2 linked regions of the Paraburkholderia bryophila genome follow. The protein of the gene in region 1 binds, or shares a complex with, the protein of each later gene. Links are inferred from orthologs where the notes say so. Each region holds a gene or a part of one and is shown in the gene's direction. Other genes may lie near its edges.

Evidence for each region.
Region 2: the proteins of tsaD (region 1) and tsaE are in contact, whole or in part, in a crystal structure (PDB 6N9A), measured with the Thermotoga maritima proteins. The link is inferred for Paraburkholderia bryophila from one-to-one orthologs. Residues at the interface, in WP_004082750.1 of Thermotoga maritima: Cys10, Asp11, Arg49, His50, Leu82, Gly84, Gly135, Gly136, Glu154, Thr155, Leu156, Asp157, Asp158, Ser159, Glu162, Asp165, Lys166, Arg169, Leu170, Tyr175, Lys213, Thr214, Leu217, Tyr218, Gln221, Arg222, Asn324; in WP_004082108.1 of Thermotoga maritima: Leu37, Gly38, Lys46, Lys57, Val59, Lys60, Ser61, Thr63, Phe64, Thr65, Leu66, Met67, Val69, Pro71, Tyr82, Arg83, Leu84, Asp86, Asp88, Phe89, Asp93, Ile128, Asp130, Glu131, Arg134.

The regions. Positions count from the first base shown.
Region 1 is NZ_JACCAS010000002.1:1,935,639-1,951,896, reverse strand. Bases 7,201-10,154 are described here. They hold tsaD (tRNA (adenosine(37)-N6)-threonylcarbamoyltransferase complex transferase subunit TsaD), read left to right. Parts: upstream 7,201-8,140; coding sequence 8,141-9,169; downstream 9,170-10,154. Other genes in these bases: folE2 (GTP cyclohydrolase FolE2), read right to left, coding at 9,259-10,065; GGD40_RS29700 (NAD(P)/FAD-dependent oxidoreductase), read right to left, coding at 7,201-7,983. Also shown: GGD40_RS29730 (hypothetical protein), read right to left, coding at 620-826; RNA polymerase sigma factor RpoD, read right to left, coding at 1,373-3,766; dnaG (DNA primase), read right to left, coding at 3,866-5,731; GGD40_RS29710 (GatB/YqeY domain-containing protein), read right to left, coding at 5,814-6,260; more of GGD40_RS29700, read right to left, coding at 6,766-7,200; dxs (1-deoxy-D-xylulose-5-phosphate synthase), read right to left, coding at 10,329-12,236; GGD40_RS29680 (polyprenyl synthetase family protein), read right to left, coding at 12,322-13,203; GGD40_RS29675 (exodeoxyribonuclease VII small subunit), read right to left, coding at 13,200-13,508; GGD40_RS29670 (aromatic ring-hydroxylating oxygenase subunit alpha), read left to right, coding at 13,817-14,923; GGD40_RS29665 (sulfurtransferase), read left to right, coding at 15,116-15,985; GGD40_RS29660 (dienelactone hydrolase family protein), read right to left, coding at 16,085-16,258.
Region 2 is NZ_JACCAS010000001.1:3,642,326-3,651,847, reverse strand. Bases 4,297-7,087 are described here. They hold tsaE (tRNA (adenosine(37)-N6)-threonylcarbamoyltransferase complex ATPase subunit type 1 TsaE), read left to right. Parts: upstream 4,297-5,295; coding sequence 5,296-5,880; downstream 5,881-7,087. Other genes in these bases: GGD40_RS16330 (N-acetylmuramoyl-L-alanine amidase), read left to right, coding at 5,862-7,087; queG (tRNA epoxyqueuosine(34) reductase QueG), read right to left, coding at 4,297-5,278. In the rest of the region: glycerol-3-phosphate 1-O-acyltransferase PlsY, read right to left, coding at 1-122; ybaK (Cys-tRNA(Pro) deacylase), read right to left, coding at 294-785; GGD40_RS16355 (class I adenylate-forming enzyme family protein), read left to right, coding at 941-2,503; site-specific tyrosine recombinase XerD, read right to left, coding at 2,551-3,486; GGD40_RS16345 (methylated-DNA--[protein]-cysteine S-methyltransferase), read right to left, coding at 3,483-3,953; more of queG, read right to left, coding at 4,013-4,296; more of GGD40_RS16330, read left to right, coding at 7,088-7,439; GGD40_RS16325 (EamA family transporter), read right to left, coding at 7,611-8,492; GGD40_RS16320 (pirin family protein), read left to right, coding at 8,712-9,522. UniProt on the Escherichia coli protein: Required for the formation of a threonylcarbamoyl group on adenosine at position 37 (t(6)A37) in tRNAs that read codons beginning with adenine.

The DNA.
Region 1 (16,258 bases):
TTTAATACGCGCGACGTAATCGGGTCGGACCCAAGAATGATGAAAGCCGGCATATTGCTCGAAAATGAGGCAATGACAAAACCTGTATTGCAGAGGGGAGTAAATTTATTTTAGAAAGACGGGAACTTAATTTGATAAATGCTGTCGCGCATTTAAATGCCAGTTATCCCGCAATATTTGACGCAGGTCATTTATGTCTTACGACGGGGAAGTGGTTGCGAATTCAATCCGCGCGACGCCAATGCAGCTGGGTCGCGCGTTGGCGCAGCTCGAAGACAGCCAAGAAAAAAACCGCCCTTAGGCGGTCTCATGAAATCCTGCTTAGGTCGCTCACCTTCGTTTGGCGCCGTGACAGCATGCGTGTCGAAAGTGAAGCCTTCTGCACGGGCATTGCCCGGAGGTGAGTTGCGGCGCCGGCCGCCGCGTGACAAAAACCCGTGCTGAAAGCGGACGGCAAACATCGAACAGCCTTCCGTCTTCATTTAACGGCGAAGCAGTTCCAATTTTTACACGGAGTTTCCCTAATTACCGGCAAGCCTTACCTTATGGCGTGTCGCGTCCCGGAAACTAAGGCTGGCCCAATCGACCCGTGGAGCGACTGCTTCTACCAGCGCACCCGTTAGTAGCGATCGAATCGGGAGCGCGGCACCTCGTCGGCCGATGCGCTCAGGAACGGCTCCAGTCCGAATAGCCAGGCAAAGCAGAACGTCGCGCGCGCCAGCACAGAAATTTGCCTGCGCGGCACGACTTCCCCGACGTCTTCCGCGGACGAAGCCAACAAAGGTTGAGGCGAGACGAATTCGGTAACGGTGTGGTCTGGTCGCATGATAGTTCTCGTTATGGGTACGGTCTTGACGCCGACATTGAGCAAACCATGTGCCACTGGCAAGGACGGAATTCAGGATCGTGCTGCGGCAGATTAGCGGCACATTGCGGATCAATCTGTGCGCTCGACCGCCAACGAGAAACCTTGCACCGGCATACCAGCAAAACCCGACTGGAATCCGCACACCCAAAATCCGAATCCGAATTAATCGCGCGGCGAACGCGCTATATCACCGCACGCCACTATTGATTTCAAGCCGCAAAACGAAAAAGGGTTTCGAAGTCTCGAAACCCTTTTTGCGTTTATGGTGGGCCGGGTCGGAGTCGAACCGACGGTGTCCTTTCGGAGGCGGATTATGAGTCCGCTGCCTGCAACCAGCACGGCGTCCGGCCCAAGAAAAAGACCCGGTCTTGAAGGCCGGGCCGATTCATTGATTGGCCGACATACTACACGAAAAAGGGGCCTCCGCAACCGCTTCGCTATCGCGAAACAACCGGGAAGCCCCTTGAAACCGCGACATCGATTACTACACGCAACCAGCGTCGATCAATTTCCTTCGAGGAACGACTTCAGCTTGTCCGAACGGCTCGGATGACGCAGCTTGCGCAGCGCCTTCGCCTCGATCTGACGGATCCGTTCACGCGTCACGTCGAACTGCTTGCCGACTTCTTCGAGCGTGTGATCGGTGCTCATCTCGATACCGAAACGCATGCGCAGCACCTTCGCCTCACGCGGCGTCAGCGAGTCGAGCACGTCTTTCACGACGTCGCGCATGCTGGCATGCAAGGCCGCATCCGCCGGCGCCACCGTGTTCGTATCTTCGATGAAGTCACCCAGATGCGAATCGTCGTCGTCGCCGATCGGCGTTTCCATGGAGATCGGCTCTTTCGCAATCTTCATGATCTTGCGGATCTTGTCTTCCGGCATTTCCATCTTCTCGGCCAGCGTTGCCGGATCCGGCTCGAGACCGGTTTCCTGCAGAATCTGACGCGAAATACGGTTCATCTTGTTGATCGTTTCGATCATGTGAACCGGAATCCGGATCGTGCGCGCCTGGTCGGCGATCGAACGCGTAATGGCCTGGCGAATCCACCACGTGGCATACGTGGAGAACTTGTAGCCGCGACGATATTCGAACTTGTCCACTGCCTTCATCAGGCCGATATTGCCTTCCTGAATCAGGTCGAGGAACTGCAAACCGCGGTTCGTGTACTTCTTTGCGATCGAGATCACGAGACGCAAGTTCGCCTCGGTCATTTCACGCTTGGCCTGCCGCGCTTTCAGTTCGCCGGCCGCCATCTGACGGTTGGTTTCCTTCAGGTCCTTCAGCGGCAGTACGACACGCGCCTGCAGGTCCAGCAGACGTTGCTGCTGTTCACGGATAGCCGGAATATTCCGCGTGAGGATCGCGCTGTAGGCGTGACCCTCGCCGACAATCCGGTCGGCCCATTCGAGATCCGTTTCGCTACCCGGAAAACGCGCGATGAACTCCGCACGCGGCATGCCGCACTTGTCGACCACCGTATGCAGAATCTGCCGCTCGACCTGGCGCACTTCGTCCACTTGCGCGCGCAACGTATCGCACAGACGCTCGACCGTGCGCGCGGTGAAGCGGATCGTCATCAGTTCGTTCTGGATCGTTTCTTGAGCCTTCAGATACGACTTGGACTTGTAGCCTTCTTTCTCGAACGCACGACGCATCTTGTCGAACCATTCGCTAATGAGGGCAAACTTTTCGAGCGACGCACGCTTGAGCGCTTCCATCTGCGCTGCGTTGGCCGTGGCTTGCGCCGTGCCGTCGTCTTCTTCCTCGTCTTCCTCGGACTCTTCTTCGGCTTCTTCTTCGTCGCTCTCGATCGCTTCCGCCTCTTGCGCGGAGAAGCCGTCCGCGTCTTCCGCGTTGGCGTCGATCAGGCCGTCGACCAGTTCGTCGATCCGGATTTCCTCGTTCGCGACCCGCTCAGCCATGGCGAGGATGTCGGCGATCGTGGTCGGGCACGCGGAGATCGCCATCACCATGTGCTTCAGACCGTCTTCGATCCGCTTGGCGATTTCGATTTCGCCTTCGCGCGTGAGCAGCTCGACCGTGCCCATTTCGCGCATGTACATGCGGACCGGGTCAGTGGTGCGGCCGAATTCGGAGTCGACGGTAGAAAGGGCGACTTCGGCTTCCTCTTCCACTTCGTCGTCTGACGAAGCGGCGGGTGCATTGTCGTTGAGCAGCAGCGTTTCAGCGTCCGGGGCCTGTTCATACACCGCCACGCCCATATCGTTGAACGTGCTGATGATGCCTTCAATCGCCTCGGTCTCGGTGAAGTTGTCCGGCAGGTGGTCGTTGATTTCGGCGTACGTGAGGAAGCCGCGCTCCTTGCCGAGCTTGATCAGCGCGCGCAGTTTGGCACGACGCTCCTCGAGTTCCTCGACCGTGCCCGGCTGTGACGACGCGAACGCGTCTTTCAGCAGCGCTTTTTCCTTTGCACGACGGTCGCGAGCCTTGACCTTTTCCACTTTGGCCGGAGCCGCGGCAGCAGGGGTTTCTTCGCTTTGGGTTGCTTCGTCATCGACGGGTACTTCATTCAGCTTTTTCGTCATGGAGTTCGCCGTACCGGCTGTAGTCTCGACTCGCGGCTGGTGGACGCCAGCCGGTTGAACCGTGGATACTGGAACCTCGCGGACTGCCGCATCGTCCTGCGCGACAACCGCTTCCCTTGCGCTTCTGACACCCGGCCGCTTCGTGACCGGTGGTGATACCACTCTCGCTGCCTCAACCTGCTCCGCTCGTGCAGCGGAACTGGTCAAGGATTTCTTCCCCGCAACCGGTGCAACACTGACGGTAGACGTTTTTCTGGCGGAAGAATCTAGCCTGGCCTCGGTGACCTTTCTGGTCGGCTCCTTCGAGCCTGTGCCTGCCGCTTTATTTCCGCCTGTAGTCTTTGCCATCGCATCGCCCTTCGCCTATTGGCCTTTGCTAGGAAAACCCTTTGAAAAACAAACCGCTGGAAACCTTTTATTGTACCACTCCGGCCCTTTGCAACCCGTCTAGAGCCCCAGCTGGCGCTTCATGTCGGCCCGCTTCCGGTTCAACTCCGACAGCTCCGCAAACTCCTCCGGCGTGTGCCGGGATTGCCGCGAAAGTTGCTCGAGACGATCGCAATAAGCGTCGTACCGCATCTTCAGGATCGCGGCTTTCAATTCCTCGCCCACAATCCGCTCCTGCTCGCGCCGCTCCTCGATGACGGTCGCATCCTCCGGGTCCTTCAGCAGTAAATCCCGGACGTTTTCATCATAGTCTAGAATTTTGCGAAAGATTTCCTCGAAAGTTGGGGCGTTTGCGCCGTTTCGCAATAGATCGGACAGCAACTGAAACTCCGCCGAATCGCCCAGCGCACGCGCGTGCGTCGTCACTTCTTCGAACAGCTCGCCGTGCCGCGTCACCGACAGAAGCGCCTGCTCGGCGTCTTCGTCGAGCACCGCCACCGTGCGCGGATACATCACCAGATTGCGCAGCGTCTTCTCTTCGATTCCGGTCACGCTGCGCCGGTCTTTGCGGGCCGGCGCCGAACGGGCAGCCGCCGCGATTCGCGAATCGACCTCGCAGAGGGCCGCCACTTCGTCGAACGGCACGTCGAGGCGGTCGGCGAACATATGCATGATCTGGGCGCGCAACGCATTGGCCGGCAGCGCCTGCAGCAACGGCTTGGCGTCGAACAGTGCTCGAGCCCGGCCTTCCGGCTGATCCAACTCCTTGCCGGTCAGCACCTCATTGAGCATGAACTGTGACAGCGGCATGGCCCGTTCGACCTGCTCGGCGAAGCCCTCGGTGCCGAATTCGCGCACGTAGCTGTCAGGATCGTGCTCGGACGGCAGAAACAGGAAGCGGATGGTGCGATTGTCGGCCGCGTGCGGCAGACAGGCGTCCAGCGCGCGGCGCGCGGCGCGCCGCCCTGCGGAATCGCCGTCGAAACTGAAAATGACCGTATCGGTCTGACGCATCAGTTTCTGCACATGAATTGGCGTGCAGGCTGTGCCGAGCGTCGCAACCGCGTTCTGGAACCCCAATTGGGCCAGCGCGACCACGTCCATATAGCCTTCGACCACCAGCACGTAGTGCTGTTCGCGAATCGCCAGACGTGCCTCGAACAGCCCGTACAGCTCACTGCCTTTGTTAAATAGCGGCGTTTCGGGCGAATTCAAATATTTCGGCTCGCCGCTGCCCAGTACACGGCCGCCGAAGCCGATCACCTGCCCCTTCACATTGCGTATCGGGAACATGATCCGCTCGCGAAAGCGGTCGTAACGGCGATTCTGACCCTGCGCGTCCGACTTTTCGCTGACAATCACCAGCCCCGACTCGACCAGCGAATCGTCCCGATAATTAGGAAATGCCGGTTCGAGGTTCTGCCAGCCGTCTGGGGCATAGCCGAGCCCGAAGCGGGCCGCGATCTCGCCGGTCAAACCGCGTTTCTTCAGATACTGAATCGCGGTGGGCGCGCCGCGCAGTTGCTTGCGGTAAAAATCGCAGGCGGTTTGCATGACGTCGGAAAGCGCCGTGGTGACCGCTTTGGACGCCGCCGGCGCATAGCCGCCGCCCCCGCCGCCATACCCCGGCGACGGCTCGTTCGGCACGGTCAAGCCGACCGACTGCGCGAGATCGTTGACGGCCTCGGGAAACGACGAGCCAACGTGTTCCATCAGGAACCCGATCGCCGTGCCGTGCGCACCACAGCCGAAGCAGTGATAGAACTGTTTAGTCGGACTAACCGTAAACGAGGGGCTTTTTTCGTTGTGAAACGGGCACAACCCCATGAAGTTCGCGCCGCCCTTTTTCAGCTGCACATACCGGCCGACCACGTCGACGATATCGACGCGGTTGAGCAGGTCCTGCAGAAATGACGGAGGAATCACAGTAAATGACGCTACCTGAAAAGCTCAAGGCTGCGCGCGCCGCCCGTCGAGCGACGGTGCGCGCAGACCCGATAGACGGAAATTACTTCGCGAGCGCGGCTTTGACTTGCGCCGAGACGGCGGTCATGTCGGCGCGGCCGGCCAGCTTGGGCTTCAGCACGCCCATCACCTTGCCCATGTCCTGCGGGCCGGCAGCGCCGGTTTGCGCGACCGCCGCCTGAACTTCGGCGACGATCTCCGCTTCGGACATCTGCTCCGGCATATACGCGGACAGGATCGCCATTTCGGCCTTTTCCTTGTCGGCGAGATCCGTGCGGCTGGCGGCCTCGAACTGGCTGATCGAGTCTTTGCGCTGCTTGATCATCTTGTCGATGACCGCGGTGATCGCCGTGTCGTCGAGCGTGATGCGCTCGTCCACTTCGCGTTGCTTGATCGCGGCGAGCAGCAGGCGGATCGTGCCGAGACGCTCGGTTTCACGCGCCCGCATGGCGGCTTTCATGTCGTCGTTGATCTGGTCCTTGAGGCTCATCACTCACCTGAATACGTTGGAATATGAAAATCCGGCCGGGCCGACCGCATCAACACGAATACCCGCTTGGGACTGCTTCCTCAAACGGGTTGGCGCGATATGCGTAATGTGTGCGACCCTGCCGGCTGGCCCGAAGGGGCCGTGTTTTCCGTGATTGCGCCTGCAGCGCCCTCACCGGTTGGATGTCGCCGCTCCGTTCGACGGGAACCGCGGCAACGCCAGAATCAGTAGAACTTTTTTTGGCAGCATCTGGCCACGCAGATGCTTGAAATGACGCTTCACCGCAGCCGCTTTCTTGCGCTTGCGCTCAGCCGTAGGCTTTTCGTAAAACTCGCGAGCGCGAAGTTCCGTCAACAAGCCGTTTTCTCCATGGTGCGCTTGAAACGGCACACGGCAACTTCACACGACTCGTTGTCTTTTACGCGGATGGTCGTCATTTTTCAATAACGGAACTTTGTAAAGGTTCAGGAGTATAGCAGAGCTCTCTCACAAAGCTAATGCGCCGTCAAGCCCCCTGAACGTACTCCGCGGCGGCCTGACCGGCCGCCACACCCGACGCCCACGCCCACTGAAAATTGTAGCCGCCGAGCCAGCCGGTCACGTCCACCGCCTCGCCGATGAAGTACAAACCTGGCGCACGCGCGCTCATCATCGTCGCCGACGACAGGTCGCGCGTGTCCACGCCGCCGCGCGTCACTTCGGCTTTGCGATAGCCTTCGGTGCCGTTGGGCGTGAGCGTCCAGCGCGACAAGGCCTCGCCCACGCGTCGCAGGATCTTGTCCGGCAGATCGGCGACGCGCGCGTCGGCGGGGATCTGGTGGGTTTCCAGCCAGACGTGCGCAAGACGCTGCGGGACCCGCTCGGACAGCAGATTGGCGATCTGGCGCTTCGTGCCGGTTTTGGCTTCCAGCAACGCGGTGGTGGCATCCTTTTCCGGCAGCAGATTGATGTGGATCGGTTCGCCGGGCTGCCAGTAGCTCGAAATCTGCAGCACGCCCGGGCCGGACAGGCCGCGATGGGTCAGCAGCAGATCTTCGTTGAACTCCGCGCCGGTCTTCTTGTTGCCGGTCGCGAGTTGCACCTCCAGCGATACGCCCGAAAGCGCCGCGAACGGCTCCCAGTCGGCTGCGGCGAAGGTCAGCGGGACCAGCGCCGGGCGCGTGTCGATCAGCTTGTGGCCGAATTGCTTGGCAAGGCGGTAGGCGAAATCCGTCGCGCCGATCTTGGGGATCGACAGACCGCCGGTCGCGATCACCAGCGCGCGCGCTGTGATCGGGCCCGACTGGGTGTCCAGCGTGTAGCGGCCCTCCGCGCCCTGCCGCACGTGCTCGACCGACAGCGGCGTGCGCCACGCGACACGGCCCGCGTCGCACTCGGCCTTCAGCACGTCGATGACGGCGTCGCTCGACTGATCGCAGAAGAGCTGCCCTTTGTGCTTCTCGTGCCACGTCACGTGATGCCGCTTGAGCAGCGCCATGAAGTCGCGCGGCGTATAGCGCGCCAGCGCCGAGCGGCAAAAATGCGGATTGGCAGACAGGTAATTAGCCGGGCCGGCGTACAGATTGGTGAAGTTGCACCGGCCGCCGCCGGAGATGCGGATTTTTTCCGCGAGACGCTGCGAGTGGTCGATCAGCACCACGCGACGGCCGAGTTGCCCGGCCACGGCCGCGCACATCATGCCGGCCGCGCCTGCGCCGATTACCGCGATATCAAAGGATTCCATGGGGCCGCATTGTACCTGCGCGTCTGCGGCGGCTTGTCGGCACTGCTATACTTTCAGGCTAGCCTTTTCATTTTCTCGGCCGCGTGCCTGACTGTCCCTGCGCGTCGTATCCGCAGTGTCGCGCACGGCCGTGGTCGTTCAAACCCAACCATCCATCATGCTCGTTCTCGGCATCGAAAGCTCCTGCGACGAAACCGGTCTCGCGCTCTACGACACAGAGCGCGGCCTGCTCGCGCACGCGCTGCATTCGCAAATCGCGATGCATCGGGAATACGGCGGCGTGGTGCCTGAACTGGCGTCGCGCGACCATATCCGGCGCGCGCTGCCGTTGCTCGAAGAAGTGATGGAGCGCGCCGGTGCGGCGCGCAGCGACATCGACGCGATCGCCTACACCCAAGGGCCGGGGCTCGCGGGCGCGCTGCTGGTCGGCGCGAGCGTGGCCAATTCGCTGGCCATGGCGTGGGACAAGCCGACTATCGGCATCCACCATCTCGAAGGGCATTTGCTGTCGCCGCTGCTGGTGGACGAGCCGCCGCCGTTTCCGTTTGTCGCGCTGCTGGTGTCCGGCGGACATACACAATTGATGCGCGTAACGGACGTCGGCGAGTACGAAACGCTCGGCGAAACGCTGGATGACGCGGCCGGCGAAGCTTTCGACAAAACCGCCAAGCTGCTCGGCCTCGGTTATCCCGGCGGCCCCGAAGTGTCGCGCATGGCCGAATTCGGCACGCCCGGCGCGGTGGTGCTTCCGCGTCCCATGCTGCATTCCGGCGACCTCGACTTCAGCTTCAGCGGCTTGAAAACCGCCGTGCTCACGCATGCAAAAAAGCTCGGCGGCGCGAATATTTGCGAGCAGGCGAAAGCCGATCTGGCCCGCGGTTTCGTGGACGCAGCAGTCGAAGTGCTGGCGGTGAAGTCGCTGGCCGCGCTGAAAAAGACCAAGCTGAACCGATTGGTGGTGGCGGGCGGCGTGGGCGCGAATCGGCAACTGCGCGAGGCGCTTTCCGCCGCAGCGAAGAAACGCAATTTCTATGTGCATTACCCGGATTTGTCGCTGTGCACGGACAACGGCGCGATGATCGCGCTGGCCGGCGCGTTGCGCTTGCAGCGCTGGCCGGATCAGTCGGGCAAAGACTACGCGTTCACGGTGAAACCGCGCTGGGATCTGACTTCGCTCGCACGCTAAGCTCGAAAGCTCAGTAGTTCGGCGCACGTAAAAAAGCCGCTCTTTTAGAGCGGCTTTTCGTTGGCGACCAGCGTGGGCTAATGAACGTATCAAACCATCCGCTTATCCCGCTCGATCACCGCGTACGCGCTGTGATTGTGAATCGACTCGAAGTTCTCAGCCTCAAGCACATACGCGACGATCCGCTCGTCCGCATTCAGACGCTGCGCGACGTCGCGCACCAGATCTTCGACGAATTTCGGATTCTCGTAGGCGCGCTCGGTGACGAACTTCTCGTCCGGACGCTTCAGCAGGCCCCACAGTTCGCACGACGCTTCTTCTTCAGCGATACGAACCAGTTCTTCGACGGCCACGTCGCCGGCCAATTCGGCGTTGATCGTGACGTGCGAGCGCTGGTTGTGCGCGCCGTACTGCGAGATCTTCTTCGAGCACGGGCACAGGCTCGTGACCGGCACCAGCACCTTCAGGAACAGACGCGTCGCGCCGTTACGGGTCTCGCCGGTCAACGTGACTTCGTAGTCCAACAGGCTTTGCACGCCCGACACCGGCGCGGTCTTGTTCACAAAATACGGGAACGCAACTTCGATACGGCCGGCCTCGGCCTCGAGCTTTTCCAGCATCGCGGCGAGCATCGTGCGGAACGTGGCCGACTCCAGCGGCACCTTGTTCTCTTCAAGCAACGCAACGAATCGCGACATATGCGTGCCCTTCTGGTCAGCGGGCAGATGCACGTCGAGATTCCACGTGCCGATCGTCGGCTGAACGTCGCCGCCTTGCGTGCGCACCGTCAACGGATGACGCACGGCCTTCACACCGACCCGCTGAATCGGGATCTGACGGGTATCGGGCGTGCTTTGCACGTCGGGCATCACAAAGGCGGGATTCATCTGATTCATTGTCTTGTCCTTTCCAGAAAACGCCGGGCCGCGCAGTTTTTTCGCTCCGCAGGAAGTCACCTTGGAAGGCTGCCGCGGACTGTCGCGAACCGACAGTTCGGGGTCGCTCGGCGGCCGTGCCGATCAGGTCGCGCAACGGCGAACGCCGGCCCCGGCCGGCGTTGGATGATGGGCCCGAAGGCCCATCGATTCAAGTTGGAGATTGCTATGACCACGATAGCAACGCGGCTCGGGCGACGAGCCGCGCCGCCTGATGCGACGCCTTAAGCGACGCGCTTCACCGACGACTGACCGCCGACCGCGCCGCTCGACAGAAAGCGCTCGCGAATCGACTTGGCGATGCCTGCGGCGTCGAGGCCGCACGCGGCGAGCAGCTTGGCCGGATCGCCATGATCGATGAACTGGTCGGGCAGGCCCAGTTGGAGCACCGGCCGCAATACGCCGCTTTCAAGCAGGGCTTCGACGCAGGCCGACCCCGCGCCGCCCATCACACAGCCTTCTTCGACCGTGACGATGGCGTCGTGCGTTTCGGCGAGCTGACGGACCAGATCCGCGTCCAGCGGCTTCACGAAGCGCATGTTCGCGACGGTAGCGTCCAGTTGTTCGGCGGCGGCCAGCGACGGCGCGACCATCGTGCCGAACGCCAGAATCGCGATCCGCTTGCCCGCGGGTTGCGAAGTCTCGCGACGGATTTCACCCTTGCCGATCGGCAGCACAGCCATCTGCTTGACGGTTGCGACACCCGTGCCGGCGCCGCGCGGATAGCGCACGGCCGTCGGGTTCGATTGCTGCAACGCCGTGTACAGCATCTGGCGGCATTCGTTTTCGTCCGACGCGGCCATCACCGTCATGTTCGGGATGCAGCGCAGGAACGCCAGGTCGTAAGCACCCGCGTGCGTGGCGCCGTCGGCACCGACCAGACCCGCGCGGTCGATAGCGAACACCACCGGCAGATTTTGCAGCGCGACGTCGTGGATCAACTGATCGTAAGCACGTTGCAGGAAGGTCGAGTAGATCGCGACCACCGGCTTCATGCCGTCCGCGGCGAGGCCGCCGGCGAACGTCACCGCGTGCTGCTCGGCGATACCGACGTCGAAGTAACGATCCGGAAAGCGCTTCTCGAACTCGACCATGCCCGAGCCTTCACGCATGGCCGGCGTGATGCCCACCACGCGCGGATCGAGCTCGGCCGCGTCGCACAGCCATTCGCCGAACACCTGCGTGTAGGTTTTCTTCGACGGCGTCGTAGCCGGCTTGATGCCTTCTGCCGGATTGAACTTGCCCGGGCCGTGATACAGCACCGGATCGGCCTCGGCCAGCTTGTAGCCTTGACCCTTCTTCGTCACGACGTGCAGGAATTGCGGACCGCGCAGTTCCTTGATGTTCTGCAGCGTCGGGATCAGCGAATCGAGGTCGTGACCGTCGATCGGGCCGATGTAGTTGAAGCCGAACTCTTCGAACAGCGTGGCCGGCACGATCATGCCCTTCGCGTGCTCTTCGAGCTTGCGGGCCAGATCGAGCATGGGCGGCGCGACGCGCAGCACGCGTTCGACACCGGCGCGCGCGGCGGCGTAGAAGCGGCCCGACATCAGACGCGCCAGATGGCGATTCAGCGCGCCGACCGGCGGCGAAATCGACATGTCGTTGTCGTTCAGAATGACCAGCAGCGGCACGTCGTCTTCGACGCCGGCGTTGTTCATCGCTTCGAAGGCCATGCCGGCCGTCATCGCGCCGTCGCCGATCACGGCGATGCCCGTACGGTGTTCGCCCTTCAGCTTGCTCGCGATCGCCATGCCGAGCGCGGCCGAGATCGACGTGCTGGAGTGCGCAGTGCCGAACGTGTCGTATTCCGACTCGTCACGCTTCGGGAAGCCCGAGATGCCGCCGAGCTGACGCAGCGAGTGCATCTGGTCGCGGCGGCCGGTCAGGATCTTGTGCGGATAGGTTTGATGGCCGACGTCCCAGACGATCCGGTCACGCGGCGTGTCGAACACATAGTGCAGCGCAATGGTCAACTCGACCGTGCCGAGGTTGGACGAAAGATGGCCGCCCGTCTGCGATACGCTGTCGAGCACAAAGGCGCGCAACTCGTCGGCAAGCGGTTGCAGTTGGCGGCGATCGAGGCGGCGCAAGGCCGCCGGGTCGTCGATGGTTTTCAGCAAGTCGTACATCGTCGTTCCATTGTAGGAAAACTTACGCGCCCGCACTTCATACATGCACCCGGGGTGAAGGTGCGCGGCGGCGGGCTTTTCGCGTTCAGCTAACCCGGTTCACTACCAGGTCGGCCAATTCGGCAAGACGCTGCGCGCGTGCGCCAAACGGCGCCAGTGCAGCATGAGCGTCGCTACGCAGCTGTGCTGCGAGCGTGCGCGAGGCGTCGAGCCCAATAATCGACACGTAGGTCGGCTTGCCGTCCTTCGCGTCTTTACCTGCGGTCTTGCCGAGCGTCGCGGAGTCGGTCGTGACGTCGAGAATATCGTCGACGACCTGAAACGCGAGGCCGACAGCGGCCGAATACGCGTCCAGCGAACGCATCGCGTCCGCGTCCGGCGTCTCGCCTGCCAGCGCGCCCATGCGCACCGCGGCGCGCAGCAAGGCGCCGGTTTTCATGCGGTGCATGGTTTCGAGCTGGGTGCGCGTCAGCGTATGGCCGACGCTGGCCAGGTCGATAGCCTGACCGCCGCACATGCCGATCGAGCCGCTCGCCAACGCCAGTTCACGCACGAGCGAAGCCTGCTGTGCCGGCGCCAGAACGTCCGACGTCAACGCGACGAATGCCTGCGACTGCAGCGCGTCGCCGACCAGCAGCGCCGTGGCTTCGTCGTACTGGACGTGTACCGTGGGCTTGCCGCGCCGCAGCGCGTCGTCGTCCATGCAGGGCATGTCGTCATGCACGAGCGAATACACGTGAATCATTTCCAGCGCCGCCGCCGCCGCATCGAGGCATTCGGCGCGCGCGCCGGTCAGCTCGCCGGCCGCGTGGCACAGCAGCGGGCGAACCCGCTTGCCGCCACCCAATACCGCATAGCGCATGGCTTCATGCAGTTTGGCCGGCTCGGTGGTCTCGGTCGGCAGGTAATGTTCTAGTGCCGTTTCGACGCGCTCGAGTACCGAGCGCATCCATGGTTCGAATGTCATAGGTCGTCCCCGCTCTCAGTAGCGGCTGTGCCTGCGCTGTTCATGGGCAGCGGTTTGAGCGTCTCACCGTCGAGCACGCGCACCTGCTGCTCGACCTTTTCGAGCTGCTGCTGACAAAACGCCACGAGCGCCGCGCCGCGCCGGTAGGCGGTCAGCGACTCCTCGAGACTGAGATTGCCGCTTTCCATGCGCGCCACCAGCCCTTCCAGTTCCGCCTGGGCGGCCTCGTAGTTCTCGGGCAGCGGCAAGGTGTCGACGCCTTCAGCTGGCGCGGCAGCAGCCTCTTTCGATGCGGTCTTCGCCATGAATAGTCGCAAAATTAAAACAAGTCGGACATTCTACGGCAAAAGCGACATTTCCGATCCGCTCGCCGCCCTGCGCCGAGCCTTTCCCCTACGTTCACCCCCGATTTGCCCTGTGCGCGCCCGCTGAGTGTCTCAGAAAAGAATCCTTGGGTCAGCGCAAAAAAACCACGAACTTCCTCGACATTTTTGATCCAAATGAACTACTTACGTGCCCCGTACCAGGGGAAACGGGTATAATCGCGGGCTCCCTAAATCGAATCTTCGATGGTTGGGTTGTTCACTGCTTTCACGTCTTCACGGGAGTGGGAATGTCCAATCTGAGCAATGCATTGCAGTTGCGGTCTGTCCACAGCCAGCTGCCAGTCACGGCTTACTTTGACGAAGCGCTTCTAACGCGCGAAATCGAAACCCTTTTCAAGAAAGGTCCTCGTTACATCGGCCACGATCTCATGGTGCCCGAGGCGGGGAATTATTTTGCCTTGCCCAGCGAGAGCGAGGGGCGTGTGCTCGTCCGTAACCAGCAATCGCAAGTCGAGCTGCTGTCGAACGTGTGCCGCCACCGGCAAGCCATCATGCTCAACGGCCGCGGCCAGGCGGAGAACATCGTCTGCCCGCTGCATCGCTGGACGTACGACCTGAACGGTCAGCTTCTCGGCGCGCCGCATTTCGCGGACAACCCGTGTCTGAATCTGGGCGCCACGTCGCTGCAAAACTGGCAAGGCCTGCTGTTCGAAGCGCAAGGGCGTGACGTCGCGCGCGATCTGGCACGCCTCGGTCCCAGCCAACACTTCGATTTTTCGGGCTTCATGTTCGATCACGTCGAAGTGCACGAGTGCAACTACAACTGGAAGACCTTTATCGAGGTCTATCTGGAGGATTACCACGTCGCGCCGTTCCATCCGGGCCTCGGCAGCTTCGTCAATTGCGACGACCTGACGTGGGAATTCGGCGACTGGTACAGCGTCCAGACGGTCGGCGTGCACAAGGATCTGGAACAGCCGGGCAGCCCGACGTACCGCAAGTGGCACGACGAGGTGCTGCGCTTCCGCGGCGGCAACCCGCCCGAATTCGGCGCGATCTGGATGGTGTACTACCCGGGCATCATGATCGAGTGGTATCCGCACGTGCTGGTGGTGTCGTGGCTGATTCCGCGCGGGCCGCAGAAAACCACCAACGTGGTGGAGTTCTATTACCCTGAGGAAATCGCGCTGTTCGAACGCGAGTTTGTCGAAGCCGAACGCGCCGCCTATATGGAAACGGCCAGCGAAGACGACGAGATCGCCGAGCGCATGGACGCCGGCCGCCGCGCGCTGATGGACCGCGGCGAGTCGCAGGTCGGTCCGTACCAGAGCCCCATGGAAGACGGCATGCAGCACTTCCACGAGTTCCTGCGGCGCGAACTCGGCGCGATCTGATGTGATCTGATCGGCGTTTGAGCGGGACGTGACCCGCTTCATGCTCAGGCAGCTCCAGCAAGCAGCGCCAACACAAGGAAAGACGGACTTCGGTCCGTCTTTTTTTGTTTAGACTAACGGGATAGCTCGGCCATCCGCTCGCGGCGACATGCCGCCGAACGGAGCCGCCATCGCCCGTATGAAGGAGACGTCATGCCGCACACTCACTACACCACGCTGATCTCCGCGACGAATCTCGCGGAACGGCTCACCGCTGCGCCGGGCAGCGTGTTCGTCATCGATTGCCGGTTCGATCTGGCCGACACGGAAGCGGGCGAGAAAGCCTATCTGGCCGGGCATCTGCCGGGCGCGCATTACCTGAACCTCGATCGCGATCTGTCGGGGCCAAAGACGGGCACGAACGGACGTCATCCGCTGCCGGATCGCGCGCGTCTCGTGGAGACGCTGGAGTCGCGCGGGCTCAAGCAGGGACAGCAGGTTGTCGCCTATGACTCGCAAGGCGGCATGTACGCCGCTCGGGCGTGGTGGCTGCTGCGCTGGCTCGGACATGACGCGGTCGCGCTGCTCGACGGTGGCTTGCAGGCCTGGGAGGCCGCCGGTCTGCCGCTCACGCAAGACGCGCCGGCGCAGAATACGGGCGACTTCAAGGCGGGCGCGCCGCTGGCCGTCACGGTCGATGTGCAAACGGTCGAGCGCAACCTTGCCTCGAAGGAACGCGTGGTAGTCGACGCCCGCGCTGCCGATCGCTATCGCGGCGAGAACGAGACGCTGGATCGCGTCGGCGGCCATATCCCGGGCGCGCTCAACCGCTTTTTCACGGACAACTTCACCGCCGACGGCCGCTTCAAGCCCGCGCACACGTTGCGTGAGGAATTCCACGCGCTGTTGGGCGATACGTCGCCGGAACATGTGGTGCTGCAATGCGGCTCGGGCGTGACGGCATGCGTCAATGCGGTGGCGATGGAAGTCGCCGGCCTGCATGGCGCAGCGTTGTACGCGGGCTCGTGGAGCGAATGGAGTGCGGATTCGAACCGGCCGATTGGGACCGGACCGAATCCTTAAGCGAAAGTAGCCGCGAACTGCTGACTGGTTGGGTAAAAAGCCGTTGTCGCTGTAAAAAGCGGCAACGGCTTTTTTAATCGTGTCGTCGAGCTCCGCGTCTCACGCCACGCCGTGCTGCCGGAACCAAACCAACGCCCGCCGCCAGCCATCCTCGGCATCGGCTTTCTTATAGCTCGGCCGATAATCCGCGAAAAACGCGTGCCCCGCGTCGTCGTACACCACGAACTGCGACCCACGCCCCGCCTCCGGACCCTGCGCGATAGCCCGCTTCAT
Region 2 (9,522 bases), on another replicon or contig:
GCGCCCGGATTGCCCGAGCCATACGAGCGGGGGTCGTCGAGGCCCATCGCTTTGCTCACGATCACGGCAAACGACAGCGAACCGATCAGGTAGGCAACGACAGCAACGATCAGGTTTTGCATCAAGGGACTCTTATAAGGATCGGCGGTCTGAAACTCGATACCCCAACCGCAACAGGGCATACAACAAGGCGTACAACGGGCCAACACCCGCACCCACCCGCAAACGCAACGGACGACAAAGCGGCGCACATTCTACCCAACCCGCCCGCCCGGAAAACATTCAGGCAAACGTCAATCGACGCTCGCGCACTGAACCGCCTGCGCGGCCAGCAGACCGGTCAGCACCTTCGGCTCGATACTGACCAGAAATCCGCGCCGGCCGCCGTTCAGCCAGATCGTATCCATCTCGAGAATGCTCGACTCGACGTACACGGGCATCGCCTTGCGCGTCCCGAACGGCGAGGTGCCGCCGATCAGATAGCCGGAGTGCCGGTTCGCCACCTCGGGCTTGCACGGCTCGACGCGCTTCGCACCGATCTGCCGCGCGAGATTCTTGGTACTGACGGTACGATCGCCGTGCATCAGCACGATCAGCGGCTTGGCGTGTTCGTCTTCCATGACTAGCGTCTTCACGACATGATGTTCGTCCACGCCGAGCTGGCGCGCCGATTCGCCGGTGCCGCCGTGTTCGACATAATCGTAAGGATGTTCGCCGAACGTGACGCCATGGCGGCGCAGAAACTGCGTGGCCGGCGTTTCGGAGACGTGTCTGGATTTGCTCATCGGCGCATTGTAATGGCGAGTTTGCACAACGGCTATTTGCCGAATGACCAATTGTGCGGGTCCGGCGATTGTGGCACGATCGTTCGCAAATCTCCCGGCGCACCGTACGCTGGGCACCGAATCGCTAACTGCAACCATGTTGCACGGAGACAGCGTTGAGCCTCGAGTCCTCCCCCCGTTCCACGATCGATATCCCCGCCTTGCTCGCCGCCCTGCCCGCGCGCATCGCCGAGATTCCGGCGCTCGCCGCCGCCCGCGATCCGCAGCACGTCGCGCTGATCGAAGATGCGCGCCGTCTCACCAGCGCGCAACTGCTGGCCGCCGTCGAAGCCGCCGCCGCGCTGCTGCGCGAATGGGGCGTGCGTGGCGGCGACCGCGTGATGATCGTCGCGGAAAACAGCATCGCGCAGATCGTGCTGCTGTTCGCCACGGCGAAACTGGACGCGTGGGCGCTGGTGTCGAACGCGCGCCTGTCCGCCGCGGAACTCGACTCGATCCGTGCGCACGCGCAGCCCCGCGTGGTCGCGTATGCGGTGGAAAGTTCGAAGGACGCCCAACAGCATGCAGTACGCCATCAGGCGATCGCAGCACCGGCGTTCACGCCGGACATCGGTGCGTGGTCATACACGGTCGACGCCAACGTGCAAGCCGAGCCCGTCGAAGCCGCCAACCACCGCCAATGCGCCGCGCTGATCTACACCACCGGCACCACCGGCGCGCCGAAAGGCGTGATGCTGTCGCATCGCAATTTACTGTTCATCGCGTCGGTGTCGAGCCGTCTGCGCAACGTCGGCCCTGACGACGTCGTCTACGCCGTGCTGCCCATCTCGCACGTGTACGGTTTCGCGTCGGTGTGTCTCGGCAGCCTGCACGCCGGTGCGACCTTGCGGCTCGTGCCGCGCTTCGCGCCGGAAGCCGTGCGCCGCGCGCTCGCCGACGAACGCGTGTCGATCTTCCAGGGCGTGCCGGCCATGCACGCCAAGCTGCTCGAACATCTGCAGACGCACGGCCATGCGTGGTCCGCGCCGCGTCTGCGCTTCGCCTACTCGGGCGGCTCGCCGCTCGACGCCGCGCTGAAGTCGCAGGTCGAAGCCGTCTACGGCCTGCCGCTGCACAACGGCTACGGCATGACCGAAAGCAGCCCGACCGTCTCGCACACCATGCTCGAGCGGCCGCGCAGCGACTGCTCGGTCGGCGAGGTCATTCCGGGCGTCGAGGTGAAGTTCGTCGGACTCGACGGTGTCGATGCCGCGTCCGGCGAGATCGGCGAATTGTGGGTGCGCGGTCCGAACGTGATGCTCGGCTATTACCGCAATCCGGAGCAAACGCGCGTCGCCGTGACCGAAGACGGCTGGCTCAAGACCGGCGATCTCGCGCGCCAGGACGCGGACGGCGCGTTGCATATCGTCGGGCGTAGCAAGGAGCTGATCATTCGTTCGGGCTTCAATGTGTATCCGGCCGAGGTCGAGCATGCGTTGAACGCGCATCCGCAGGTCGTACAGTCGGCGGTGATCGGGCGCGCGGTCGAGGGTAACGAGGAAGTGGTCGCGTTCGTCGAATTGATCGCGGGCGCGAAGGTGACGGCGGCTGAACTGATCGCGTGGTGCGGCGAGCGGCTCGCGCCGTATAAGCGTCCTGCCGAAGTGAAAGTGCTTGCAGCGCTACCGGCTGCGTCGACCGGCAAGATTCTCAAGCACCGGTTGCGCGAGTATCTCTGAAGCGAAGGCAGAGGCAAAGGCAAACACGGCCCTCGCCAGCGCCCGGGTCACCCACGCGGATGATGCTCCGCGTGCAGCGACTTCAACCGCTCACGCGCCACATGCGTGTAAATCTGCGTGGTCGAAATGTCGGTATGCCCGAGCAGCAATTGCACGACGCGCAGATCGGCGCCATGGTTAAGCAGGTGTGTCGCGAACGCATGCCGCAGCGTATGCGGCGACAACGGCGCATGCACATTCGCGGCCACCGCGTGCCGCTTGATGATGTTCCAGAACTGCTGACGCGTCATGCCCTCCGCGCGGCTCGTCACGAACAGCGCGTCCGTGGCGCGCGCGCCGAGCAGCGCCGGCCGCGCCTCGCGCAGATAACGTTCGATCCAGTCATGCGCCTCCTGGCCGAACGGAATCAGACGCTCCTTCGAGCCCTTGCCCATCACGCGCACCACGCCTTCGTTCAGGCCGACTTCCACCGTTTTCAGCGTGACGAGTTCCGTGACACGCAAACCGCTCGCGTACATCAGTTCCAGCATCGTGCGGTCGCGCAGACCTAAGGGCGTGGCGACGTCGGGCGCGCCGAGCAGCGCCTCGACTTGCGCCTCGCTCAACGTCGACGGAAAACGCGGCGGCTGTTTCGCCGAGCGGATCCGCAACGTGGGATCGACCTTCGCGCGATGTTCGCGCACCGCCCACGCGTAATAGCGGCGAAACACCGAAAGCCGGCGGTTCGCCGACGTCGATTTATCCTTCTGACGCGCGGCGCTATACGCGTTGAGATCGGCTTCGCCGGCGATATCGAGCGACGTGTTGCGGGTCTGCGCCAGCCATTCGCAAAACAGACGCAGATCGCGGCGATACGCGTCGAGCGTGTTGCGCGACAGGCCGTGTTCAAGCCATAGCGCGTCGCAGAATGCATCGATCGAGGCAGAGCTTGCCGCGAAGAGAGGCGACGCGAGGCTCGCGTCGTCAGCCAGGGTATCGCTCATGCGTAGGGAATGCCTTCATGCTTGAGAAGCCAGCGTTTGACGTTGCGAAAGAAGCCGTCGCCGGCATGATGCGCGAAGCCGCCGATGTCGCCCGAGCCGACCACCCGATGACACGGAATCACGATCGGGAAATAGTTCGAGCCGCACGCTTGCCCGACCGCGCGCGGCACGCTGCCGACCTGCTTCGCCAGTTGCCCGTAAGTCAGCACGACGCCCGGCGGAATCGCGCTGATCGCCTGCCAGACGCGCTGCTGGAACGCGGTGCCGACCGGCGCGAGCGGCAATTCGAAGGTGGCGGACGCCTCGTCGAAATACCGTTCGATCTGCTCGACCGCTTGCCGGGCCAACGGCGTATCTGGCGCGATGTTCTGGATCGACTCCGGCAGATAGACGATCTCGCGCACGGCGTCGCCTTCGAGGCGGATGCCGACTTTGCCGAACGGCGCATCGATCACTGCGTTGAACATGGTTGCCTGCTCCCTGACTGGCGTGGCGTTTCGGGTTTGGAACGCGAACTGCCGCTACTTTACGCCGCTTCCAAAGCCCATTCCACATGCTCGCGCACCACCGCGGACGGGTCGTCGGCACGCAGCCTTAGCGAATCAACAATGCGCTCGCGCGCCTCCTCGCTCAAGCTTTCCGGCGACGCCGCGCGCAACGCATTGCCCATTCCCACCGCGAGATTGCGCAGCCAGCTTTCGTAACCGATGCGGCGAATCGCGCTGCCCTGCATGCGCGTGTCGAAGTCTTCCGCGCTCCATGCAAACAGCTCGACGAGCGACGCACGATCCAGCCCATGCCGCACGTCGAAATCGGCGACCGGCGCCGCCTGCGCGAACTTGTTCCATGGACACACGAGCTGGCAATCGTCGCAGCCATACACGCGATTGCCGATCAGCGGCCGCATATCCACGGGAATACTGCCTTTCAATTCGATCGTGAGGTAAGAGATGCACAGCCGCGCGTCGACCTTATACGGCGCCACGATCGCACCGGTCGGACAGGCGTCGATGCAGCGCGTGCAACTGCCGCAATGCGCGCCGGGCGTTTCCGGCGCGAGTTCGGGCGCGATCTCGGCGTCGGTCGGCAACGGCAAGTCGACATAGATTTCGCCGAGAAAAAACAGCGAACCCGCGTCGCGTTGCAGCAGCAGCGTGTGTTTGCCGCGCCAGCCGATGCCGGCCTTCTGCGCAAGTTCTACCTCGAGCACAGGCGCCGAATCGGTAAATACGCGGTAACCGAACGCGCCGATCTTCGCTTCGATTTTCTCGGCAAGTTGTTGCAGACGATTACGCATCACCTTGTGATAATCGCGGCCACGCGCATAGATCGACACCACCGCCGCCGACGGATCCGCAAGCCGCGCCGTTTCGGCCGCACGCCAGTCCTGCACGAGCGGCGCAATCAGCGGCACAGCGAGCGACCCGTCCTGCAAAGCGCTTTCGTGCGCCTTTCCGCTCAATGTCTGCGCGGGCAAATAGGCGATGCGCGCGGTAATCACACGTCGCGTACCGGCCACAAGCTCGGCCGGCCGCGCGCGTTTCATGCCGTGTTTCGCCATATAATCCATCTCGCCGTGACAACCCGCTTCCAGCCAGGCTGCAAGCGGCGCTTCGGCAGCGGAGAGGTCGGTGTCGCTAATCCCGATCGCCCCGAAACCCAGTTCACGGCCCCAACTTTTGATGTCGAGCGCGAGCGCATTCAGCGCCGCTTCATCGAATGGACGCTCGGCACCCGCGTCGTTGCTAGACGCTGGCGTGCTGGAAACAGGGGACTTCGGACTTCGGTTCATCACGCCATTTTACGAGAATGCCTGTCAATCCCGATCAAGCGATCCAACCGCCCGCCGCTGTCCTGCTCGAACGCACCTTCGCGTTCGCGGACGAAGCCGCCACACTCGCCTTCGGCGCGCGCTTCGCGCAAGCGATCGAAAGCCTGCGCGGCATGCCGGGCGAAGCACGGCAAGCCGCGCCGCGCGCTGACGGCGACACGGCATTTCATGGGCTGCAAGTGCAGCTCGTCGGCGATCTCGGCGCCGGCAAAACCACGCTCGTACGCTCAACTTTACGCGGCCTCGGTCACACCGGCCGCGTACGCAGTCCCACCTACACTCTCGTCGAACCCTACGAGCTCGAACGGCCCGCTGGGGAACTCACGCTCTATCACTTCGATCTGTATAGATTCACCGATCCGGCCGAATGGGCCGATGCGGGCTTTCGGGAGTACTTCGACAGCGGCGCCGTCTGCCTCGTCGAATGGCCGCAACGCGCAGGGCGTCTCCTGGGCGTGCCGGATCTCGTCTTCACGCTCGAGCTGGATCACACGGGCGAAGGCCGCGTACTCGTCGCACGCGCATATAGCGAATCAGGAAAGGCATGTCTCGAAAGATGTTGATCAAACCGTTCCGCTCGATCGAATCGGCGGCTACCGCCTCGCATAACTGGCGGCGTCGGCAGATTCTGTGCGCGGGCGCGTCCACGCTGATGCTCGGCCTCGTCGCGCCGCGTCTCGCGTGGGCCAGCTCGGTGCTCGGCGTGCGGGTCTGGCCGGCACGCGACTACACGCGCGTAACGATCGAATCCGATCAACCGTTGCAGAACGCCCAGCAACTGCTGCAGGGACCGGACCGGCTGGTGGTCGATCTGACCGGCCTCGATCTCGATCAGGCGCTGAAGGATCTGGTCTCGAAGATCACGCCGAACGATCCGCAGATCTCGTCGGTGCGGGTTGGGCAATATCAGCCGCACGTGGTGCGCATGGTGTTCGACCTGAAGGGTTCGGTGAAGCCGCAGGTGTTCACGCTGCCGCCGGTTGGCGCGTACAAGTACCGGCTGGTGTTCGACCTGTATCCGGCGGTCGCGCCCGATCCATTGATGGATCTGCTGGCGCAGACCGAACACAAGCAGCAGACGCTGAATGAAAACAGCGCGCCGCCCGCCACGCTGAGCGGCCCCGGCACCACGCCGCCCACCGCCGACAACAGCGAGGCGTTCTTCGAACGCTATGCGCAGAACGGCGGCGGCGGTGGTGGGTCATCGAACGGCGTGCCGCGTCCGCCGGTGCATGGTGCGCCTACGCCTATGCCGCCGATCATTGCCAAGCCCACGGCGCCGGTCGCGCCGCCTACGGCGATCGCTCGTAATAATAAAGGCGGCAACAGCGCAAGCAAGCTGGGCGACGACGACAACAGCGGCGACGACAACTACGCGTTCACCGCGCCGAAATCCGGCAAGAGCAACACGGTGCGTCTGCTGACCGTCGCGATCGACCCGGGTCACGGCGGCGAAGATCCGGGTGCGATCGGCAGCTCGGGCACGTACGAGAAACACGTCGCACTCGACATCGCGAAGAAGCTGCGCGCGAAGATCGATGCGCAACCGAACATGCGCTCCATGATGACGCGCGACGCCGACTTCTTCGTGCCGCTGAACGTGCGCGTGCAGAAGGCGCGGCGCGTCGGCGCGGACCTGTTCGTGTCGATTCACGCGGACGCGTTCACCACGCCCGAGGCAAAGGGTTCGTCGGTGTTCGCGCTGTCCGACCATGGCGCGTCGAGCGCCGCGGCGCGCTGGATGGCGAACAAGGAAAACTCGTCGGATCAGATCGGCGGGATCAACATCAAGAGCGCCGACGCCAGCGTCAACCGCGCGCTGTTCGATATGTCGACCACCGCGCAGATTCGCGATTCGATGCGCTACGGCAACTTCGTGCTGAAGGAAATCGGCGGCATCAACAAGCTGCACAAGGGCTCGGTCGAACAGGCCGGTTTCGCCGTGCTGAAGGCGCCGGACATTCCGTCGATCCTGGTGGAGACGGCCTTCATCAGCAACCCGGACGAAGAGCGCCGTTTGAACGACGACGCGTATCGCGACAAGATGGCGGATGCGATCATGAACGGCATCAAGCGTTATTTCGCGGCGAATCCGCCGTTGGCGAAGAACCGCATGACGTGATGGCGGGCGGGTCGGTGGGCGTTGACGCCGCGTTGCGCATTGTGACGCTCACAGGCTTGATCGATTGCCTGCTCAATCACATCGCCCTTGACAGGCAATCGGAAAATCGGAAACGGCCGTTCTCGAAAGAAGCGGTCGTTTTCTTATGCACGGTCAGCACGCAGCCGGAAACTAACGCGCCAGCGACAGCCGCTGCACGACCCAACCGCCGAACACGTTCACCGCCAGCCCCGCCATCACCAGCAACGCGCCGACGACTTGCACCGCGGACAGGTGCTCGTCGAGAAACAGCGACGCCGACGCCAACCCGACAATCGGCACCAGCAACGAAAACGGCGCGACCTGGCTAGCCGGATACCGTGACAGCAGCCGGCTCCACAAGCCATAACCGATCAGCGTCGCGATAAACGCCAGATAGACGATCGCGAAAATCGACGTGGCGCTGATGCCGGTCAGCGCCGCGGCGATCCGCTGTGGTCCCTCGAACACATACGACAGCGCGAAGAACGGTAACGGCGGAATCAGGCTGCCCCACACCACCAGCCCGACCAGATCGACCTTGCCGACCTTCTTCGTGACGATGTTGCCGAGCGCCCACGAACACGCGGCGCACAGCGTGAGGACGAAACCGGCGAGTGTCATCGCATGGCCGCCTTGCAAGCCGATCACGGCGAGGCCGCCAGCCGCGATCAACAGACCGACGACATTCGGCAAGCGAAAACGCTCGTGCAGAAAGAAAGCCGCGAAGATCAGCGTGAAAAATGCCTGCGCTTGCAGCACTAGCGAAGCGAGCCCCGCGGGCATGCCAACATACATGGCGGAAAACAGGAAGGCGAACTGCCCGAGCGAAATCGTCGCGCCATACGCGAACAGCCAGCGCCACGGCAGCTTCGGCCGCTTGACGAAGAACACCGCCGGCACCGCGGCGAGCGTGAAGCGCAACGCGCCCAGCAGCATCGGCGGCACACCGTGCAGACCCACCTTGATCACGACGAAGTTGACGCCCCACGCCACCACGACGACCAGTGCGAGCAGCAAATCCCTGGGCGACATGCCGGTCTCCAATTTATTGTTCAATCCGGCAGTTTAACGGAGCCCATCGCGGCCGGCGATCGCCCGCGTTACGGATTCCCGGAACGCCAAGGGGCGCCGCCCTGCGCCACGGTGAGCCGGCGTGCGGCAAGGCGCGCCGAACCGTCGTCGTGACGCCCTCCGCAGTAGAATCAGCCCATTAGGCACTATCCCCACTCACTATTCCAGCCGAGCCTGCCCATGTCCTCCTCGATCAAAGCAGTCCTCAAACCGCATCTGCGCGACGTCGGCAGTCTGACCGTGCGGCGCGTGCTGCCCGCCATGGCCGCGCGTCTGATCGGCCCGTTCATCTTCTTCGATCACATGGGGCCGGCCACGCTCGAACCCGGCGTCGGCCTCGACGTGCGTCCGCATCCGCATATCGGCCTTGCGACCGTGACGTATCTGTTCGAAGGCTCGGTCATGCATCGCGACAGCCTCGGCTCGGAGCAGAAAATCGTCCCCGGCGACGTCAACTGGATGACCGCGGGCCGCGGCATCGTCCATTCCGAACGCACGCCGGAAGAAGACCGCGCGACCGGCCTCACCATGCACGGCATTCAGACGTGGGTCGCGCTGCCGCTGGACGACGAAGATATCGAACCGTCGTTCTCGCATCATGCCGGCGACACGCTGCCGGTCGTCGAGCGTAACGGCGTGACGCTGCGGGTGATCGCGGGCACCGCTTTCGGCGAGACCTCGCCGGTCGTCACGTTCTCCGGCACGCTGTATGTGGCCGGTGAGTTCGCGCCGGGCGGCGCCTTCGCGCTGGAACCGGAACACGAGGAACGCGGCGTCTATCTGGTGGACGGCGATCTGGAGATCGACGGCACGCCGCTCGAAGTCGGTCAGATGGCCGTCCTCGCGCTCGACGAAACCGTCACGCTCGCCAGCACGCACGGCGCGCGCGTGATGCTGCTCGGCGGCGAGAAGCTGGACGGCGAGCGCTTTATCGAGTGGAATTTCGTCGCCAGTTCGCGCGAAAAGATCGAAGCCGCGAAGCTGGCGTGGA